DNA from 4 places in the Azospirillum himalayense genome. Region 3 is predicted to be linked to each of the others. Evidence: predicted binding sites of a transcription regulator. Region 3 holds the regulator's gene; each other region holds the start of a gene.

Region 1 (5,407 bases), on a different contig from region 3:
CTTCGGGCTGGCCTTCGGGATCGGGGGCATGGCCGCCGCCGGGCTCGGCGTCCTGGCCGACTGGAAGGGCATCGGCTTCGTGTTCCAGGCCTGCTCGGTCGTTCCCCTGCTCGGCCTGTTCGCCGCGCTGCTGCCCAACGTTTCCCCGCACAAGGACTCCTGAACCCCTGAAGGCCGCGCCGTTCCAGGCGGCGCGGCCTTCCCTTCGCGGAATTCCCACAAATCCGTCATGGTCATATTGCAAATGAGAATCATTCTTATTATCATTCGACGGAGGCCGGACGTTCCCTCTTTTGCTTGCCGGCCCTGATCCGATTGGCCCACAGGATTGCCCAGAGAGAGACCATGAACGTCACGATCATCTATGGCTCCGACGGCGGCGCGACCAAGTCGGTCGCCTCGCGCATCGCGAAGAAGATTCAGGGAAAGACCGTCGACATCGCCCGCGCCTCCGCCGCGGATTTCGAGAATTGCGACCTGCTGATCCTCGGCGCGCCGACCTACGGGGTGGGCGATCTGCAATGCGATTGGGAGGCCAATTTCGGCACGCTGAAGGCCGCCAACCTGAACGGCAAGAAGGTCGCCCTGTTCGGCACCGGCGATCAGGTGACCTACCCGGAGTCCTTCGTGGACGCCATGGGCACGCTCTACGATCAGGTGGTGGCGCAGGGCGGGGTCGTCGTCGGCTTCACCGACACCACCGGCTACGAGCATTCGGGCTCCACCGCGGAACGCGACGGGCGGTTCGTCGGGCTGGCGCTCGACCAGGACAACCAGTCCTCCCAAACCGACAAACGGATCACCGCATGGATCAGCCAGCTGGCGTGATGCCCCATGATGGGTTGGCCCATGATGGGTTGGCCATGCCTGTCCATCTGCTCGGGCACCATCTGTACGAGTACAGCAAGGGTGTCCGGCCCATGGTCATGATGACGCTCAGCACGCGGGACGCCGACACGGTGACCCGCAAGCTGGCGGAGCGGTTCGTCGACTACCACGTCCAGACGGTGACCGAGGCCAAGGTCAACGTCTTCTTCGGCAACCCGGCCTGCATCGCGATGGTGCGGAGCGTGGTGCGCAAGCCGCTGAACCAGCTGACGCCGGAGGAGGACTTCATCCTCGGCACCCTGCTCGGCTACGACCGCGAGCAGCAGTGCCGGCGCTTCCTGGCCATGGCCCAAGCCGGAAGGGAGGGGGCCGGGCGGGACGGGGCGGTGTCCTGATCCATCCGTCAGGGCACCGTCTCCACCATCCGGAAAAAGGCCGTTTCGGTCTCGACAGGCCGGGCCGCCGCCGTCCAGACTGCTTCCCCAAATAGAATGGAAAACAACCAAGGGGAGGCAGGGATGGCGGCGGCTCCGTCCGGGATGATGTTCGAGAATCCCACGAACGGCCAGCGGGAGGCGGTGACCAACCGCGAGATTCTCTGGGCCTTTCTGCTCGGACCCGTCTACTTCGCAAAAAAGGCCGAGTGGCTGCACGCCGCAATTCACGCGGCCCTGATCCTCATCTCCATCCCGCTGTGGCCGGTCGGCGCCCTGATGACGCTGGGCGTCTGGGTCGGCTACGCCTGCGCGGCGCCGACGATCCTGGAATACCGGTACCAGAAGATGGGGTGGGAGAAGGTCGCGGGCTGAGATGTGACGGGGCGCCGTCGCTGGTGCCCCCACCCAACCCTCCCCCACTTCGTAGGGGAGGGATTCCGAGCCGCCAAGTCACGCGGTCGCGCCGAACTCCTCCGGAGTCAGCACCAGCACGCCGTCCTCGTCGGCGAAGACCAGATCGCCGGGCGTGATGCGGATGCCGGCCAGAGTCACCGGCAGGCCCGTCTGGCCCTCGCCGTTGCGGACGGTCTTGCGCGGGATCGCCGCCAGCGCCTTGATGCCCAGGTCCAGCGTGGCGAGCACCGCGGCGTCACGGACGCAGCCGTGGATGACCACGCCCTCCCAGCCGTTCTTCACCGCGTCCTTGGCGATCAGGTCGCCCATCAGGGCGGCGCGCAGGCTGCCGCCGCCGTCCACCACCAGCACCTTGCCCCGACCCGGCGTGCCCAGCACCTCCTTGACGCGGGAATTGTCCTCGAAGCACTTCACGGTCACCGCGGCGCCGCTGAATTTGCAACGCCGGCCGAAATCACGGAAGACGGGGTCGGCGACGCGGGCGGTCTTCTCGAACCGGTCGTAGAGGTCGCAGGTGCTGTCAAAGTCGGTCATGCGCTTTCGCTCCCCTTCTTTAGGTATTGGCGGAAGAATACCCCCAGATCGGCGATGGTCAATCCTCCGGGGCGGCGATGGCGCCCGTGCTGGTGCGCTCCAGGATGGCGCTGCGGCGGAAGCGGTAGAGTTCGGCGGGGCGCCCGCCGGTCTGGCTCTCATACTGGCCGGTCGGCTCCACCAGCCCGCCGGAGATCATCAGGCGCCGGAAATTCTGCTTGTGCAGCCGCTCGCCGGACAGCGCCTCCACCACCTGCTGAAGCTGGTGCAGGGTGAAGGTCGGGGGCAGCAATTCGAACACGATGGGGCGGTACTTCAGCTTGCCGCGCAGCCGCTCCAGCGCCGTCGCCAGAACGCGGCGGCCGTCGCGGGCCATCGGGCGGCCCAGCGCGCGGGGCATCTCCAGCCTCACTGTGCGCTCCTCCACCCCCGCCCGGCGGGCCAGGTCGTGGTCGCGGAACGCCTCCACCACCAGCCCGGCCTCGTAGAGCAGTTCGTAGCGCTCCAGCACCCGTTCGGAGTCCCACTCCCCGCCGTCCAGGGCAAAGGCCATGCGGGCGCGCTCGCCGCGGCGGGCGCGGGCGGGCTCGTCCGGCGCCGCGGCAACCCAGCGGGCCAGCGCCGGGCGGATCACCGAATCGAGCAGCGCCGGCGGCGAATCGCGCCAGTCCTCCCAAGGAAAGAACTCGTACAGGCCGCGCCACTCCGCCCCGTCGATGCGCAGCGGCGCCTCGCGCAGCAAGGCCAGATAGCCGACCACCAGCGAGCGCGGGCCGCCGAACAACTCATGAGGGTCGCGGTAGCGGTCGCCGAAGCTGTAGAGCTGCTCCACATAGCGCAGGGTCAGCCCGGCCGCGTCCTCCGCCACCGCGCGCAGGCCGTCCTGAAGCGTGCGGAAGCGTTCGGGATCGAAGGGGGCGCCCGGCAGGGCGTCGCGGTGGGGTGGCGGCTCGTCGCCGCGGCGGTGCGATTCGGGGATCTCGAAGCCGCTGCGCACGGTCACCACGCGCGGCTCGGCGCCGTTCGCCGGGGACACGCCCACCGAAACGATGGCCGCCGTAAGCCCGATCTGTGTGTTCTGGCCGATTCGTGTTTCCCCCTCCACGCGCCGTCCGCCTCCCCTTGCCGATCCGTGGGCGGCAGGATAAGCGGCCCGCCGCGGCAAATCACCGGTCTTTCCGCCGGGCACCCCCGTGAAATCTCGCCGCAAGCCGGCCCGGCATGACACTTTTGTGACTCCCCACGGGCGCCGGGGATGTTACACCAGCCGCGACGCTGAGGCTCGCACGCGTCCGTGCGGGTTCTCCAGCACTGCAGGCCGGCGTAAGTTGGAGAACCACGCATGCTGAATTTGTTCCGGGCCCTGATGCCGCGCGAAGAACGGTTTTTCGACCTGTTCGCCGACCACGCCCGGACCGTCGCGACGGGCGCGGAAGCGCTGCGGGCGATGATGGCCAGCGGCCAGGACCTGGAGGAGCGGTTCCAAACCATCCGCCGGGTCGAAAGCGAGGCCGACGCCATCGAAAGGAACATCCAGCTCGCCGTCCACCGCACCTTCATCGTGCCCTTTGACCGTTCGGACATCCAGGAACTCGGCAAGCGGATGGACGACGTTCTCAACCTCATCGAGGAGACCGCGCGTCACCTCGTGGAGGCGGGCTTCATCGACTACACGCCGGAAATGCACGCCCAGGCCGACGCCATCGTGCGCTGCACCGCCCGGCTGAGCGCGGGCATTCCCCTGCTCCGCGACATCCCCAAACACGTCGAGCAACTCCACGCGATGACCGCCGAGGTCTCGCGGATCGAGAGCGAAGGCGACCGGCTCCTGCGCGAAGCCAAGCACCGGCTGCGCGACGAGAGCGGCGGGCTCGACGCCCCCATCACCCATCGCCACGCCCTTCAACGCGAGATCATCGAGCTGCTGGAACGCGTGCTCGATGCCTGCGAGGACGTGGCCGACACCATCGACGGCATCATCGTCGAACAGGTCTGATCCCATGGAAGCCGCTTCCCTCGCCCTGCCCATCCTCATCGGGCTGATCGGCGTCGCCCTCCTCTTCGATTTCCTCAACGGGCTGCACGACGCGGCCAACTCCATCGCAACGGTCGTCTCCACCCGCGTGCTGAAGCCGCGGACCGCCGTCGCGATGGCCGCCTTCTTCAACTTCATTGCCTTCCTGTTCTTCGGGCTGCATGTGGCGACCACCATCGGCACCGGCATCGTCGGAGCGGGGGTGGTCGACCCGCACGTCATCTTCGGCGCGCTGATGGGCGCCATCGTCTGGAACGTCTTCACCTGGTGGCTGGGCATCCCGTCCAGTTCGTCCCACGCGCTGATCGGCGGCCTCGTCGGGGCGGGCGTGGCGAAGGCGGGACTGGACGCCGTGGTGGTGTCCGGTCTGGCGAAGACCGCCGCGGCCATCGTCGTCTCGCCGGTGGTCGGCTTCCTGCTGGCCAGCGTCATGATCGTGGCGGTGTCCTGGCTGTTCCGGCGCAGCACGCCCTTCGCGGTCGACCGGCTGTTCCGCCACATCCAGATCGGCTCCGCCGCGCTCTACAGCCTGGGACACGGCGGCAACGACGCGCAGAAGACCATGGGGATCATCGCCGTCCTGCTCTATTCCCAAGGCATGCTGGGGGAAACCTTCCACGTGCCCTTCTGGGTGGTCATCACCTGTCAGGCCGCGATGGGGCTGGGCACGCTGTTCGGCGGCTGGCGGATCGTCAAGACGATGGGGTCCAAGCTCACCGACCTGAAGCCGGTCCAGGGCTCCTGCGCGGAGACGGGCGGCGCCATCACGCTGTTCGTCGCGACGTGGCTCGGCGTGCCGGTCAGCACGACCCACACCATCACAGGCGCGATCATCGGCGTCGGCGCCGCCCGCCGCACCAGCGCGGTGCGCTGGGGGCTGGCGCAGGGCATCGTCATGGCCTGGGTCATCACCCTGCCGGCGACCGCCATCGTCGGCGCGCTCTTCTACGAGCTGTCGCTGGCGCTGTGGTGACAGGCCCGGCGGGGCCGGAGCGCGGCACGGCGGGCCGAACGGCCCGCCACCGACCCACCCGGCAATGAAGCGCAGAACGCGAAAAGGGCGGCCCGAGGCCGCCCTTTTTCGTACCATCCGCGCTGTGTAATGGAGCGGGCGAAGGGATTCGAACCCTCGACCCCAACCTTGGCAAGGTTGTGCTCT
Region 2 (5,407 bases), on a different contig from region 3:
CCGGACAGCACGCCCATGGCGGACAGCCGGGCTTCCTCCTCGCCGCTGATGACGCTGACGTCCAGTCCGGTGCGGTCCTTCACCCGCTGGATGAAGGCCGCCCCGTCCGTGGCGTCGCGGACCGCCGCCGTGGCGATGACGTCCAGCCGCCCGACGCGCATGCCGGCGACCAGCAGAGCGAAGCGCTCCAGGGCCTCCAGGCCCTGGATCACGCCGTCCGGGTTCAGGCAGCCGGTCTTCTCCACCCCGCGGCCGAGCCCGCACAGGACCTTCTCGTTGAAGACCGGCAGGGGCGACCGCTTCAGAGCGTCATAGACGACGAGCCGGATCGAGTTGGACCCGATGTCGATGACCGCGATCCGCTCGCCCCTATCGGCGACCTTCTCGACGGCCTTGGTGGCAACCGTGTGTTCCTGCGCCGGCGTCATAAGCAACCGATGTCCTCAATCAGATGACCGTACGCAGCTTCAACCGCGGCGGCGTCTTTTTGCTGCTGAGCGCGCTGCCGCGGCCCGACAGGCTGGGGTTCGTCATGAAATAGTTATGGGCGCTGAACGCGTCCGGACCAGCATCCACCCGATGATAAACGCCATCCGGGCCGAGTTTCCAGGTGTTCGCCTCGTCCTTCAGGTTGGCGACCATGATCTGGTCCAAAACCTGCTCGTGCACCGTCGGGTTCTCGATGGGCACCAGCGTCTCGATGCGGCGGTCCAGATTGCGCGTCATCCAGTCGGCGGAGGAGATGTAGACCTTGGCCTGCGGGCTGGGCAGCGCCTGGCCGTTGGCAAAGCAGATGACGCGCCCGTGCTCCAGGAAGCGCCCGACAATGCTGCGCACCCGGATGTTCTCCGACAGGCCCTTGACGCCGGGGCGCAGGCAGCAGATGCCGCGGATCACCATGTCGATCTGCACGCCCTTCTGCGACGCCTTGTAGAGCCGGTCGATGATCTCCGAATCGACCAGCGAATTCAGCTTCACCCAGATGTGCGCGGGCTTGCCGGCGGCGGCGTTGGCGACCTCCGCGTCGATCAGCTGGCCCAGCTTCTGGCGCAGCGTGATCGGGGCGATGGCGATCTTCTCCAACAGCTTCGGCGTGGCGTAGCCGGTCATGTAGTTGAACATCACCGCCGCGTCGTGGCAGAGCGCCGGGTCGCAGGTGAAGAAGGACAGGTCGGTGTAGACCTTCGCCGTGATCGGATGGTAGTTGCCCGTCCCGAAATGGACGTAGCTGCGCAGCGCCTTGTTCTCGCGCCGCACCACCAGCGACACCTTGGCGTGCGTCTTCAGATCGACGAAGCCATAGACGACCTGGGCGCCCGCGCGCTCCAGATCGCGCGCCCAGCGGATGTTGGCCTCCTCGTCGAAGCGGGCCTTCAGCTCGACCAGCGCGGTCACCGACTTGCCGGCCTCCGCCGCCTCGATCAGCGCGGCGACGATCGGGCTGTCCTTGCTGGTGCGGTAGAGCGTCTGCTTGATGGCGACCACCTGCGGGTCGCGCGCCGCCTGCCGGATGAACTGCACCACCACGTCGAAGCTCTCGTACGGATGGTGGACGACGATGTCCTTGTCGCGGATGGCCGCGAAGCAGTCGCCGCCGAAGTCGCGGATGCGCTCCGGGAAGCGGGCGTTGAAGGGGCGGAAGACCAGATCGGGCCGCTCGTCGACGATCAGCTGGCGGGTGTCCGACAGGCCGATCAGCCCATCGAGGATGAACACGTCGTCGTTCGAGACGCGCAGCTCGTGGCGCAGGAACTCGCGCAGGTCGGCGGCCATGCCGGCGTCGGTGGCCAGCCGGATGACGCTGCCGCGGCGGCGTCGCTTCAGCGCGCTTTCGAAGGTGCGGACCAGATCCTCCGCCTCCTCCTCGATCTCCATCTCGCTGTCGCGCAGGACGCGGAAGACGCCATGGGCCTTCACCTGGAACGGCGGAAAGAGCCGGTCGATGAACAGCATCACCAGCTTTTCCAGCTGGATGAAGCGGATCTCCGACCCCGGCAGGCGGATGAAGCGGTCGAGCTGCGCCGGCAGCGGGACCAGCGCGTCGAGGTGCCGCCCCTTCACCGGCTCGTGCAGTTGCAGCGCCAGCGAGAAGCCCAGGTTGGGCAGGAAGGGGAACGGGTGCGCCGGGTCCACGGCGATGGGCGTCAGGATCGGGAAAATGTCGTCGAGGAACTTGGCCTCCAGCCAGTCCTTCTCCCCCTCGGTCAGGTCCTCGGCGCCGACCACCATGATGCCGGCCTCGCGCAGGTCCTGCTTCAGGCTGCGCCACATGGTCTGCTGCGCGTTCATCAGCTCGACGATGCGCTGGTTCACCGCGGTGAGCTGCTGGGCCGGGGTCAGGTTCTCGGCGCTGGGGGTCTTCACCCCCGCGGCCACCTGCCCCTTCAGGCCGGCGACGCGGACCATGTAGAATTCGTCGAGGTTGCTGGACGAGATCGACAGGAACCTCAGCCGCTCGAGCAGCGGGTGGTTCGGGTTGGACGCCTCATCCAGGACGCGCTGGTTGAAGGCCAGCCACGACAGTTCGCGGTTGATGAAGCGCTCCGGCGCGTCCGCTTCGATGCAGGTCGCTTCCAAGTCCTGAAGTTCGGTCACAGCAGCCTCGGGCTTTTGCGTGATGGGTGGTGCCGCTACAGTCCGGTCGGGCCGGACCGCCCGCCGCGGTCGACGGGCCAAGCAACCTACCCCAACTACGTTACGGTTTTGGGTCAGACAGCATAATACTGCCGTCACGATAATACCGCTGCGAAAACAGTCGCACCCCCGGCGCATCCCGCCGGACCGCGATCCGGACAGGAAGGGACCGCCTCGATGAAAACCCTGTATCTCATGCGCCACGGCAAGTCCGCGTGGGACGATCCCTCCCTGGACGACCACGACCGCCCGCTGGCGCCGCGGGGCAGGAAGGCGGCCCGGCTGGTCGGCCACGAATTGAAGGACCGCGGCGCGCGCATCGGGCTGGTGCTGTGCTCCACCGCCCGGCGCGCGGCGGACACCGCCGACCGCCTGCTGGAGGTGATGGACGCGCCGGACATCCCGATGGAGCGCGAGCGCGGCCTCTACCTGTGCGGCGCCAGGGCCCTTCTGGAACGGCTGCGCGACGCGCCCGACTCCGTGTCGTCGCTGATGCTGGTCGCCCACAACCCGGACCTCCACGACCTCGCCCGCGAGCTGACCGGCAGCGGCGAGGAGCGGCACCGCGCGGCGCTGGCGGAGAAGTTCCCGACCGGTGCCTGCGCCGTCATTCTGTTCGAAGCGGCCCGCTGGGCCGACCTGGACAGCGGGGCGGGACGGCTGGCCGATTTCATCCTGCCGCGGAAACTCTCTTAACGCCCCTTTGCCAATTGGGGTATTTCAACCCCGAACAGAGCAGGCCCGGAACCGAGCAGGAGTCGCCCCCCGTGTCTTCCGCGCCCCAGAATGCCGCACCCGCCGCGGTCTCCGCCGTGCGCGAGGTGGAGATGAAGCTCCATCTCGATCCGCGCGATCTGTCCCGCGTTGCGGACCTGCCCGCGCTGAAGGAGAAGGCGGAGGGCGCGCCAGCCGTCCGCGACCTGCGCACCGTCTATTACGACACGCCGGACCGGCGGCTGTTCCTGGGGGGCGTGGCCCTGCGGGTGCGGCAGGACGGCGACCGCTTCGTCCAGACGCTGAAGACCATCAACGCCGCCACCCCCGGCGATTCGGCCGCGGTGGCCATCCGCAAGAAATGGGACTGGGCCATCCCCACGGCCGCCCCCGACATGACGCCCCTCGACGCCGAGGGCGTGGCCGCCCTGGTGCCGGAGGACGCGCGGGCGGCGCTGGTCCCGCAGTTCACGACGGAGTTCCGGCGCACCACCCTGCTCGTCCGCCCGGATGCCTTGACCTCCATCGAAGTGGCGGTGGACGACGGCCAGATCACCGCCGGCAACGCCTGCGCCCGGATCAGCGAGGTCGAGCTTGAGCTGAAGTCGGGCCGCATCGGCCGCCTGTTCGACCTCGCGCTGGCGCTCCAGCGTTGCGTGCCGGTCCGCATCGGGACGGAGAGCAAGGCGGAGATCGGCGACCGCCTCGTCACCGGACGCCTGCCCTCCCCCGTCCTGCCGGAACCGCTGGGCCTGACCCCGGTCACCACGGTGGCCGAGGCCTATCGCCACATCGTGCGGCACGGCCTGCGCCTGCTGCTCGCCAACGAGGCCTGCGCCCTGGCCGGCGGCGATGTGGAGGGGCTGCACCAGATGCGCGTCGCGCTGCGCCGCCTGCGCACCGCCATCCGCCTGTTCCGCCCCCTGGCCGGGGTGCCGGACGCCTGCCGCGCCGGAAACGACATCCGCTGGTTCTCCCGCCAGCTTGGCCCGGCGCGCGATTGGGACGTGCTGCTGTCCCACGGAATCGCGCCCTTCGCGGCGACGGGGAAGGCCCCCGCCGACGCAATCGCCGCGCTGACCGCCGCGGTGCGGGAGGCCCGGCGGGCGCCCGCGCTGGCCGCGGTGGAGGCGATCCAGTCGCCGCGCTGCACCGGGCTGATCCTGGCGCTCGGCGCCTGGCTGGAGGACGGGGCGTGGCAGTCCGGCGCCGCGCCGGAGGTCCGCGCCCAGCTCGACCGCCCGATGGCCGAGCTGTCCGGCCCCTGGCTGGCCGCCCAGCACGCCAAGGCATTGAAGGCGGGGACGCTGAAGGCGGGCCGCGACCTGGACGGCGCCGACGCCGCGACGCGCGACCGGTTGCGCCGCCGCCTGCGCAAGCTGCGCCACACGGCGGAGTTCTTCCGCGGCCTCTACGCCGAAACCGCGACGGTGCCTTTCATCGCCGCGCTCGACGCCCTGTTGTCAACGCTGGACGCCGAGCACGACGCCGCGGTGGCCGGCGATCTTCTGCGCGGCCTGTCGACGGACCGGCCGGAGCGGCGGCCCGCCGCCGATGCCACCACCCGCTGGCTCGCCAAACAGGCCGACAAGCGCCGCAAGGCGCTGCCGGGGCTGTGGAAGGCGTTCCGCGACCGGCCGGTGTTCTGGTGAGCGCGTGACGTTGCCCCCTCCCGAGCCCTCCCCCGCTTCGCAGGGGAGGGAATCATCCTCCCTCCCCTGCGTTAGCGGGGGAGGGCCGGGGTGGGGGGCAGTGTCCAAAAGCCGACGCCGCGACCGACCGCCTACAGCGTCCCCGCATAGGCGCCGCCGTCCAGCAGGACGTTCTGCCCGGTCATGAAGCCGGCGTGGGCCGAGCAGAGGAAGGCGCAGGCAGCGCCGAACTCCGCCGGGTCGCCGAAGCGGCCGGACGGGTTGCCGGCGCGGCGGATGTCCATTTCCTCGTCCAGGCTGCGGTTGTTGGCCTTGGCCCCGCCTTCCATGGTGGCGCGCAGGCGGTCGGTCTCGAAGGGGCCGGGCAGCAGGTTGTTGATCGTCACGTTGTGGCGCACGGTCTGGCG
Region 3 (5,407 bases):
GTCGGAGACGATCCGGCTGGTCGTGCTGCCCGCCGCCCTGCCGGGCATCGTCGCCGCCGTCATGCTGGCGGTCAGCCGCGCCATCGGCGAGACGATGATCGTCACCATGGCCGCCGGCCTCACCGCCAACCTGACCGCCAACCCGCTGGACGCCGTGACCACGGTGACGACGCAGATCGCCACGCTGCTGGTCGGCGACCAGGAGTTCGACAGCCCCAAGACGCTGTCGGCCTTCGGGCTGGGCCTCGTCCTGTTCGTCGTGACCCTCACCCTCAACATGGTCGCCCTCCGGGTGGTCCAGAAGTATCGAGAGAAATATGACTGACCTCGTGGAACAGGATACGCGGGCCATGTCGGTCGCCGTCACCAAGTCGCGCTACCAGAGCGAGGAATTCTCCGCCCGCCTGCGCCGCCGCTACGCCGCGGAGCGCCGGTTCCGAATCGCCGGGATGCTCGCCGTCGGGATCGCGTCTCTGATGCTGGTGGTTCTGCTCGGCTCCATCGTCAGCAAGGGCTACACCGCCTTCTGGCAGGCGCAGATCCGGCTTGAGGTGACCCTGGACAAGCAGCAGGTCGAGGAACGGAACTACACCGCCCTCGTCCGGCAGGCGCTCTACGCCCAGGTCCCGGCGGCCACCGACCGCGCCACCCGCCGCTCGCTGAACGACCTGCTGTCCTCCGGCGCGCCGTACGAGCTGGAGGCGATGGTCAACGCCAACCCCTCCCTCGTCGGCACCACGCAGACCGTCTGGGTCCGCGCCGACGACGAGATCGACCAGTTCATGAAGGGCTTCATCCGGCGCGACGTGCCGGAGAGCGAGCGCCGGCTGAACGACGTCAAGATCGCCGCCATCGACGCGCTGGTCGCCAACGGGTCGATCCGCAGCACCTTCAACACCACCCTGTTCACCGCCGGCGACAGCCGCGAGCCGGAACAGGCGGGCATCCTGGGCGCCGTCGTCGGCTCCGCCCTGACGCTGGTGGTGACCATGCTGCTGTCGGTGCCCATTGGCATCGCCGCCGCGGTCTATCTGGAGGAGTTCGCGCCGAAGAACCGCTGGACCGACCTGATCGAGGTCAACATCAACAACCTCGCCGCGGTGCCGTCGATCATCTTCGGCCTGCTCGGTCTGGCGGTGTTCCTCGGCTTCTTCGGGCTGCCGCGCTCCGCGCCGCTGGTCGGTGGTCTGGTGATGGCGCTGATGACCCTGCCGGTCATCATCATCGCCTCGCGCGTCGCCCTGAAGGCGGTGCCGCCGTCGATCCGCGAAGCGGCGTTGGGCGTCGGCGCCTCGCCGTTGCAGACGGTGACGCACCATGTCCTGCCGCTGGCCCTGCCGGGCATCCTGACCGGCACCATCATCGGCATGGCCCGCGCGCTGGGCGAGACGGCCCCGCTGCTGATGATCGGCATGGTGGCCTTCATCGTGGACATCCCGGGCGGCCTGACCGACAGCGCCACGGCCATCCCGGTGCAGATCTACATGTGGGCGGACAGCCCCGAGCGGGCCTTCACGGAGCGCACCTCCGCGGCGATCCTGATCCTGCTCGCCTTCCTCATCCTGATGAACGGCCTGGCCGTCTTCCTGCGCAAGAAATTCGAGAGGCGTTGGTAACCCCATGAGCGTCCAGACCCACATCCCGGCCACGGCCATGGCTTCGCGTCCCGCCGCCGGCATCCACGGCACCAAGATGGTCGCCCGTGACGTCAAGGTGTTCTACGGGGCCAAACAGGCGCTCAAGGGCATCAACCTGGAGATCCAGGAAAACCGCGTGATGGCGCTGATCGGCCCGTCCGGCTGCGGCAAGTCGACGTTCCTGCGCTGCCTGAACCGCATGAACGACACCATCGAAAACTGCCGCGTCGAGGGGCTGATCGCGCTCGACGGCGAGGATGTCTACGGCAAGTCGATCGACGCCGTGCAGCTCCGCGCCCGCGTCGGCATGGTCTTCCAGAAGCCGAATCCCTTCCCGAAGTCGATCTACGACAACATCGCCTACGGCCCGCGCATCCACGGCATCGCCAGCCACCGCGACGAGATGGACGAGATCGTCCAGACCTCGCTGAAGCGCGCCGGCCTGTGGAACGAGGTGAAGGACCGCCTGCGCGAGCCGGGCACCGGCCTGTCCGGCGGCCAGCAGCAGCGCCTGTGCATCGCCCGCGCCATCGCCGTCAGCCCCGAGGTGATCCTGATGGACGAGCCCTGCTCGGCGCTCGACCCCATCGCGACGGCCCACATCGAGGAGCTGATCGACGAGCTGCGCGAGAACTACACGATCGTCATCGTGACCCACAACATGCAGCAGGCGGCCCGCGTCTCCCAGAAGACCGCCTTCTTCCATCTGGGCGACATGGTGGAGTGCGACGACACCGAGGAAATCTTCACCAACCCGCGGGACGAGCGCACCCAGGGCTACATCACCGGCCGCTACGGCTGATCCCCGGCCTCTGATCCCCGGCCTCGCCGCATCCTTTCCATCAGCGAAGGACGTGAAGCATGAGCACCGAACACATCGTGCGCTCCTTCGCGCACGAACTTGAGCGCCTGTCCAATCTGATCACCCAGATGGGCGGCGTCGCCGAAGCGCAGGTGGACGCCGCCGTGAAGGCGGTGGCCCGCCGCGACGTCGCGCTGGCCGCCCAGGTCATGCAGGCCGACCGGCGCATCGACGCCTACGAGCGCGACATCGACGCCGAGGCCGTGCGCCTGCTCGCCCTCCGCCAGCCGCTGGCCCAGGACCTGCGCGAGATCGTGTCGGCGCTGAAGATCGCGTCGGACCTGGAGCGGATCGGCGACTACGCCTCCAACATCGCCAAGCGCTCGCTGGCGCTGGCCCAGGTGCCGGTGGTGCGCCCGGCGGCGGCCATCCCGCGCATGGGGCGGCTGGTCGAGTCGATCATGAAGGACGTGCTGGACGCCTACATCGAGCGCGACGTCCGGCGCGCCATCGCCGCCTGGGAACGCGACGAGGAGCTGGACGACCTCTACACCAGCCTGTTCCGCGAAGTCCTGACCTACATGATGGAGGACCCGCGCAACATCACGCCCTGCACGCACCTGCTGTTCATGGCGAAGAACCTGGAGCGGATCGGCGACCACGCCACCAACATCGCCGAGACCATCCATTATCTGGTGGTCGGCACGACGCTGCGCGCCGCGCGCCCGAAGAACGACGGCAGCAGCTTCGCCGTGGTCGAGCCGGACGGTTCGGTCATGGATGCGGCCACGGAGGCGATGGAACAGGGATTGCCGCGGGACGGTGGCCCGGATAACGATGGAGCGGGACATGCCGCGTGACGGCGAGACGCGCAGTGGGAGCGGGACAAGCATGAATTCGGCGCTGAAGCCGCTCGTCCTCGTCGTCGAGGACGAAGCCGACATCGTGACGCTGCTGAAGTACAATCTGGAGAAGGAAGGCTTCCGCGTGAACGCCGCCACCGACGGCGAGGAAGCCCTTCTGCTGGCCGGGGAGCAGACGCCGAACATCGTCCTGCTCGACTGGATGCTGCCGCTGATGTCGGGGCTGGAGGTCTGCCGCCAGATGCGCCGCAACAGCAAGATGCGCGACATCCCGATCATCATGCTGACCGCCCGCGGCGAGGAGGCGGACCGCGTGCGCGGCCTGAATTCCGGCGCCGACGACTACATCACCAAGCCCTTCTCCCCGACCGAGCTGGTCGCCCGCATGCGCGCCGTCCTGCGCCGCTCGGCCCCCGGCATGACCGACGAGACGCTGCAGTTCGCCGACGTGACCATGGATCTGGCGGCCCACCGGGTTCGCCGGAACGGGCGCGACGTGCATCTGGGGCCGACCGAGTTCCGCCTGCTGCGCCATTTCATGCAGCATCCCGGCCGCGTCTTCTCGCGCGAGCAGCTTCTCGACGTGGTGTGGGGCCACGACGTCTATGTCGAGCCGCGCACCGTGGACGTGCACATCCGCCGTCTGCGCAAGGCGATGAACGAGGAGACGGAGATGGATCTGATCCGCACCGTCCGCTCGGCGGGCTACGCGCTGGACAGCAAGTCGGTCTGACGTCCGCAGGGGCGGTGTTGGCCACCCGAACCGGCCTCCGACAAACCCGGCGCGGTTCACTGTTCGGGTGCCGCCGGGTTCGGGCGCCGCCGGTGTCATGCCGGCGGCACCCGAAGGCGCCGAATCAGAGGATGATGTTCTTGCCGAGAAGCTTGTCCAGGCCCTGGAGGGTGATCTGGAAGTCGGCCCGTCCGTCCCCATTCACATCCCCCTGCGCCATGCCGCCCGCCCAACGCAGTTCGCCCGCCCGACGGTGGAAGCTGCTGCCGCCGATGAACGTGAACGCCTGGTCGCCGCGCTGGCGTGTATTGGCGTCGATGCCGCGCAGGTCGAGGCTGTCGTCTGTCGAGAAATCCAGGATGGTGTCACGCTGGGAGCCGTTGCCGGCGTCCCGCGTGCTCTGGAAGACGAAGCGGTCCTTGCCATCGCCGCCGGCGAGCAGGTCGGTGCCATCGCCGCCCTGAATCCAGTCGTCGCCAACGCTGCCGAGCAGGGTGTCGTCTCCGCGATTGCCGTACAGAGTGTCGTTTCCGAGTCCGCCGACCATCAGCTCGGCATTGTGCGACCCCAGCAGGGTGTCGTTCCCACCAAAGCCGAGGATCGCGGAGTTCCCCTTTCTGGCGTCCGAGCGCAAGGTTTCGGCGTTTCCGGTGCCGGTCTTGAACTGCCAACCTTCCTTGAACAGCCAGCTGTAATCGACGCCTGTGGCATCCTTGGCCGCAGCCAGAAAGTTGGCGCGGGCCTGTTCCGGAGTAGTCGCCGCATCCTTGGTGATCAGGCTCTGCCAGAAGCGGGCGTAGTTGTCTTCGCCGAAGTCCTCGTAGAGACGGTGGAGCAGGGAGCCGGCGAGGTCGGCCCCGCTGAAGTTGTAGGGGTTCTGGGGACCGGTGTCGGTGGCCAGGGTGTTGCGCCAATTCAGGTCGCCATTGGAGAAATAGAGCTGGGCCATGTCCTGCTGGATGTATGTGACCAGCTGGTTCCATTCGAGCCCGTTAAAGGTGGTTCCGTCGACGCCGGCAGCGTCCATGGAGAGAAAGCGGTTCTCAATGGCAAAGCCGGTGGTGAAGGGCGGCAGTCCCTGGAGCGGCTGGTCGTAGAACCAGAAATTCCGGCCAAGTTCGTAGAAGAGCACTTGATCGTAGAGGCCAGCGTCGCGCACCCCGGTGTAGAGGATGTTGAAATATTCCGGCATGATTTCGATGCCGGTGAAGCCGAGAAAGCCGCAGCCCGCACCGCAGGTGTCCTGTACTTCGGCGATCGTGGCCTTGCCGTTGTAGGTGAAATATGGGTTCGGTTCCCGTCCTGTGATGCGCGTGTAGAAATCGTAGCTTTCGTCCAGCTTGGAGACGATGCTCTGCATCACATTGATTTC
Region 4 (5,407 bases), on a different contig from region 3:
GGCATCGTCCGCGAACTGGGGCTCGACGCGGCGGAAGGGCGCGGATCGCTGTTCGGATCGAGAAAGGCGGCGGAGCGGGCAGCCCTGCGCGACACGCTGGGCCGCGTCGCCTGGCTCGACCTCGAGGTGCTGCTGGAGACCTACGCGGCGGCCGAGAAGGAGAGCAAGCGCGCCATCCTGAACCAGCTCGCCGACAGCCTGGAAGGCAGCGTCCGCGGCATCGCCGACAACACGGTGGCTGCGTCGGACGAGATGAAGGGCAACGCCCAGCGCATGGCCCAGATCGCCGCCGCCACCAACCGGCAGTCGCTCGCCGTCGCCGCCGCCGCCGAGCAGGCGTCCGCCAACGTGCAGACGGTCGCCGCCGCGTCCGAACAGCTCACCAGTTCCATCGCCGAGATCAGCCGGCAGGTCGCCCAGTCGTCGCAGGTCGCCCGCGGCGCGGTGGCCGAGGCGGAGCGGACCAACGCCACGGTGAACGGGCTGGTCGACGCCGCCCAGAAGATCGGCGCTGTGCTTCAACTCATCAACAGCATCGCCGGGCAGACCAACCTGCTGGCCCTGAACGCGACCATCGAGGCGGCCCGCGCCGGGGAGGCCGGCAAGGGCTTCGCCGTGGTCGCGCAGGAGGTCAAGAACCTCGCCAACCAGACGGCCAAGGCGACCGAGGACATCTCCATCCAGATCGCCAGCATCCAGGAGGTCGCGCGCGGCTCCGCCGAGGCGCTGAGCGGGATCGGCACCACCATCGGCAGCATCAACGACATCGTCATCACCGTCGCCGCCGCGGTGGAGCAGCAGACCACCGCCACCCAGGAGATCGTCCGCAACGTTCAGGAGGCGGCCCGCGGAACCCGCAGCGTGACCGACACCATCGGTGCAGTGACCCGTGGCGCGTCGGAGACCGGCAGCCTCGCCGAGGAGGTGCTGGGGTCCGCCGGCAATCTGCATCGCGAGTCCGACCGCCTTCGCGAGAGCGTGAACCTATTCATGCAGCGCATCCGCGCCGCGTGATCGGAATGGGCGGGGACCGGCCGCGTGCCAGCCCCGCTCCATGTCGTTCTCAGGTGAATGGGCGCAGGTTCGCCAGGAACTGCTCGGCGGAGCGCCGCCAGGAGAAGTTCAGGGCATAGTCCCGGCACAGGTCCGGCGGGATGGTCAGGGCGCGTTCGACCGCCCCCTTCAGATCCTCGTCCAGGCAGCCGGCGCCGGAGCCGTCGACCACGTCCAGGGGGCCCGGCACCGGGTAGGCGGCCACCGGCACGCCCGAGGCCAGCGCCTCCAGCAGCACCAGACCGAAGGTGTCGGTGCGCGACGGGAAGACGAAGACGTCCGCCGCGGCGTAATGCTGCGCCAACTCCTCGCCATGGCGGGCGCCGGCCCAATGGACGCCCGGGTATTTCTGCTGAAGTTCCGCACGCGCCGGGCCGTCGCCGACCACCAGCTTGCTGCCCGGCAGGTCGAGCCTCAGGAATTCCTCCAGGTTCTTCTCCACCGCCACGCGCCCGACATAGAGGGCGATGGGGCGGGGCAGCGCCAGGAAGCCCTTGGCGCGGGGCCGGAACAGCTCGGTGTCCACGCCGCGGCTCCAGCGCCGGATGTTGGTGAAGCCGCGGGCGGCGAGGTCGTTCTCGATGGACGGCGTCGCCACCATCACCGCCGAGGACGGCTTGTGGAAGCGCCGCACCACCGCGTAGCTGAGGGCCAGCGGCACCGGCGCCCGGTCGCGCACATATTCGGGAAAGCGCGTGTGGTAGGCGGTGGTGAAGGGCCGGCCGTGGTGGAGGCAGTAACGCCGGGCGGCGAAGCCCAGCGGCCCCTCGGTGGCGATGTGGATGCAGTCGGGGCGCAGCGCGTCGATCATCGCGTTCAGCCGCCGTCCCGCACCCAGCGCCAGCCGGATTTCCGGGTAGGTGGGCATGGGCACGGTGCGGAAGCGGTCGGGGCCGATCACCTCGACGCGGTGGCCCATGGCCTCCAGCTCCGAGCGGACGGTGCCGATGGTGCGCACCACGCCGTTGACCTGGGGGAGCCAGGCGTCGGAGACGATCAGGATGTTCACGCCGCAACCGACTCCTTGGCCGCCTTCTCCTTCACATTCTCCGGCCTCTCCTTGGCCGGAATGCGGGCGGGCAGCGTCGTTGCGGCGCGCCGGCGGATGTCCGCCGCCCAATCGATGATCTCCAGCCGGCCGCAGGGATGCTCGACCAAGGCGGTGCAGGACTCGACCCAGTCGCCGTCGTTGCAATAGAGAATTCCTTTCATGTCGCGGATTTCCGCGGTGTGGATGTGGCCGCAGACGACCCCGTCCACCTTGCGGCGCCGGGCCTCGTCGCCCAGCGCGGTCTCGTAGTTGCCGATGAACTCGACCGCCGTCTTCGTCTTGTGCTTCAGGAAGGCGGACAGCGACCAGTAGGGGAAGCCCAGCTTGCGGCGGGCCCAGTTGAACAGCGTGTTGACCTGGAGCAGGACCACGTAGGCGTTGTCGCCGATGAAGGCCAGCCAGCGGGCGTATTTCACCACCACGTCGAAGCGATCGCCGTGGGTGACCAGAAGCTGCCTCCCATCGGCGGTGACATGGATCATCTCCTCGACCACCTGGACGCCGCCGAACTGCAGGCCGGCGTAATCGCGGGCGGCCTCGTCGTGGTTGCCGGGAATGTAATAGACCTGCACGCCCTTGCGCGCCCGGCGCAGGATCTTCTGCACCACGTCGTTGTGCGCCTGCGGCCAGTACCACGTCTTGCGCAGACGCCAGCCGTCCACGATGTCGCCGACGAGATAGAGGTGGTCGGACTCGTTGTGCTTCAGGAAATCGAGAAGATACTCCGCCTTGCATCCCCGCGTTCCCAGATGGATGTCGGAGATCCAGATGCTGCGGTATCGCTTGACGTCGCGTGATGCGCTCATGCCCCGCTCCATCGCCGTTCCGGCAAGGTTTCGGTGAAACGCTTTCCCTATATCCGCGGGTCATTGCCTTGACAATGTTTTCGAGTGTTCGCATTTGTTGAGGCCGATGATTTTAATAAGACTTCTTATCAGTGCAACAAAGGCGATAAATGACTTTATCAAAACTGAAACAGGATGGTCATATTGGGGGGCGGTATGGCTGACGTGGGCGAATCGGTGCCTGAGGCGTCCGGGCCGGCCGCGGCGACCCGGCGGCGTCTTCTGGTCATCCACAACCCGGTGGCCGGCGCACGCCGGGCGCGCCGTCTGGGTGCGGTGCTGGACCTGCTGGAGCAGCGCCATGGGGCCACGGTGACGCTTCGGGCCACCAGCGGGCGCGGCGACGCGGAGGCGATGGCCCGCGCGGTGGCGCCCGGCGCTTTCGACGCGGTGGTCGCGGCGGGTGGCGACGGCACCATCAACGAGGTGGTCAACGGGCTGGGGGCGCGCGGAGGCGGGGAGACGACGATTCCCTTGGGCATCGTGCCGCTGGGCACCGCCAACGTGCTGGCCCATGAACTGGACCTGCCCCTGGATGCGGAGGGCGTGGCGCGGGTGCTGGCGGAAGGGTGCACGCTGCCCGTGCATCTGGGTGTGGCGAATGGCCGCGCCTTCGCCATGATGGCCGGCGCCGGCCTGGACGCCCGCGTGGTCGAGCGGGTGGACACGCGGCTGAAGCGGCTGATCGGCAAGGGCGCCTATGCGGTGGAAACGCTGGCCCGGATCGCCGCGGGCGGCGGCGGCCCCTACCGCGTGGCGGTGGACGGCGCGGAGCCGGTGGAGGTCGCCTCCGTCATCGTCGCCAAGGGGCATTTCTACGGGGGGCGCTTCGTCTGCGCGCCCGACGCCCGGCTGACCGACCCGCGGCTGCATGTCTGCCTGTTCCCGCGGGCAGGGCGGGGAAACGCCCTGCGCTACCTCTGGGGTGTCACCGCCGGGCGGCTGCCGTGGTTCCCCGATTACCGCGTCCTGCCGGCCCGCCGGGTGGTCATCGACGGGCCGGCGGGGGAGCCCGTGCAGGGCGACGGCGACGTGATCGCCCGTCTGCCGGTGGAGATCGCGCTGGCGCCGTGGGGTCTGCCGGTGCTGGCGCGCTGGGCAGTGTTTTAAGAGTCCGTTAAGGGGTCTCTTGGGAAAATTACTTGGGAACATTCAATAATTACTTCGATCTCTAAGGATCAAGGCCCCGCGGCTCAGGCGGGACCGCAAGGGGGAAGCCATGTCCACGTCGATCAACGCCCTGTTTTCAGCCACCACGGCCAGCAGCACCGCGACCGCCACCAAATGGAAGCCCGCCGTGGGTGCCGCGGAGGCGGAGGGGACCTGGAAGGCGGCCTCCGACGCCGGGTCCTCCGCGGGCTCCGCCGCCCTGGCCGCCCTGAAGGGCGAGGACAGCGTGGAACTCAGCGGTCTGGCGAAGTCGCTGACCGGCGTGGCGGGGAAGGTCTTCGCGTCCATCGGCTCCAAGGGCCGCGCGATGCTGGAGGACTTCGTCAAGTCCGGCAAGATGACCGAGAAGGACGTGGCGCTGGGGCTGCGTCAGATGGCGACCAACGCCGTGAAGGACCGCTTCATCAAGGAGCGGCCCGAGGATGAGGAGGACAAGGCCTGGGCGGAGAAGGTCGGGGTGGCCGAGAAGGCCTTCAAGACCAAGACGGAGCGCATGGACAAGGCCATGTCGGCCCTGAACGAGGCGCGGGCCGCCGCTTATGACGCCTTCGGGAAGGACGAGGACACCGAGGCGTTCCAGGCGGCAATGGCGCCGGCCAATGCCCTCTTCCGCGCGGAGTCGGCGGACATCCAACGCGAGATGATCGAGACCGCCGGTGGCGACCCGAACAAGATCAAGGTGAGCGCCTTCAAGTATTCCCTGACGAAGGGAGAGGACGCGTTCGAAAAGCTGGATTTCGGCGCGGAAGCGGAAGGCGGCGAGGGTGGGCTGCTGTCACCGGACAATGAGAAGGGAAAGGCCGCCGCCAAGCTTATGTATGACCTGGGCTTCGAGGGGAAGCTCTGGGCGAATGGTCTCGCGCAGTACGCCGCGGACGTGGACATTCCCGGCATCGGGCGCGGTGAGGTCGACAATAGTTTGCCAAGGGGCAAAGGCTACGAGCCCTCCGCCAAGGAGGAGGCGGAGGCTGCCGGCCTGCCGCCGCCGCCCACCACGGTGCTGACCACCAGCCAGACGCCGGGTCTCCAGGGCTTCGCGAAGGTCATCCAGGACGCCCGCGATTCGCTGGACGCCACCTACACGGCCATGGCGAAGGAAGGCAAGGGGGTAAACTACTCCGACCCGACTGGAAAAGACGTGGAACGGCTGTTCGGCGGCTTCGACCGGCGCAGTCTCCACGCCATCGCCAGCAACAAGGACGGGACCTTCTCCAAGAACGAGCAGGAGGCGGCGCAGTCCGTCATGGCCCGCCAGCAGAAGCAGGCGATGGACGCCGCCGACCCTCTC

What was found. Region 3 encodes PhoB, which activates phosphate uptake and scavenging genes when phosphate is short. Its sites were predicted from a motif close to TNTCATAAAACTGTCA; they were not measured.
Region 1: a site for PhoB is predicted at 3,436-3,451, ahead of ACFPMG_RS34930 (DUF47 domain-containing protein). Genes of this name have one in related genera too.
Region 2: a site for PhoB is predicted at 2,696-2,711, ahead of ACFPMG_RS02805 (RNA degradosome polyphosphate kinase). Genes of this name have one in related genera too.
Region 4: a site for PhoB is predicted at 3,065-3,080, ahead of ACFPMG_RS09230 (diacylglycerol/lipid kinase family protein). Genes of this name have one in related genera too.

The regions. Positions count from the first base shown of each region.
Region 1 is NZ_JBHSLC010000122.1:141,535-146,941, forward strand. Features, by position in the region: gene ACFPMG_RS34900 (MFS transporter) at 1-163, shown strand, start outside; gene fldA (flavodoxin FldA) at 346-828, shown strand; gene ACFPMG_RS34910 (DUF2023 family protein) at 807-1,223, shown strand; gene ACFPMG_RS34915 (hypothetical protein) at 1,347-1,637, shown strand; gene rraA (ribonuclease E activity regulator RraA) at 1,716-2,213, opposite strand; gene ACFPMG_RS34925 (NUDIX hydrolase) at 2,272-3,318, opposite strand; gene ACFPMG_RS34930 (DUF47 domain-containing protein) at 3,556-4,209, shown strand; gene ACFPMG_RS34935 (inorganic phosphate transporter) at 4,214-5,221, shown strand; tRNA gene ACFPMG_RS34940 (tRNA-Gly) at 5,352-5,407, opposite strand, start outside.
Region 2 is NZ_JBHSLC010000004.1:169,894-175,300, forward strand. Features, by position in the region: gene ACFPMG_RS02800 (Ppx/GppA phosphatase family protein) at 1-428, opposite strand, end outside; gene ACFPMG_RS02805 (RNA degradosome polyphosphate kinase) at 448-2,595, opposite strand; gene ACFPMG_RS02810 (SixA phosphatase family protein) at 2,812-3,330, shown strand; gene ACFPMG_RS02815 (CYTH and CHAD domain-containing protein) at 3,402-5,000, shown strand; gene ACFPMG_RS02820 (SDR family oxidoreductase) at 5,132-5,407, opposite strand, start outside.
Region 3 is NZ_JBHSLC010000087.1:308,134-313,540, forward strand. Features, by position in the region: gene pstC (phosphate ABC transporter permease subunit PstC) at 1-325, shown strand, start outside; gene pstA (phosphate ABC transporter permease PstA) at 318-1,616, shown strand; gene pstB (phosphate ABC transporter ATP-binding protein PstB) at 1,654-2,439, shown strand; gene phoU (phosphate signaling complex protein PhoU) at 2,499-3,299, shown strand; gene phoB (phosphate regulon transcriptional regulator PhoB) at 3,331-4,035, shown strand; gene ACFPMG_RS26555 (calcium-binding protein) at 4,160-5,395, opposite strand.
Region 4 is NZ_JBHSLC010000011.1:82,434-87,840, reverse strand. Features, by position in the region: gene ACFPMG_RS09245 (methyl-accepting chemotaxis protein) at 1-1,014, shown strand, start outside; gene ACFPMG_RS09240 (glycosyltransferase family 4 protein) at 1,064-2,062, opposite strand; gene ACFPMG_RS09235 (UDP-2,3-diacylglucosamine diphosphatase) at 2,059-2,910, opposite strand; gene ACFPMG_RS09230 (diacylglycerol/lipid kinase family protein) at 3,106-4,059, shown strand; gene ACFPMG_RS09225 (hypothetical protein) at 4,169-5,407, shown strand, end outside.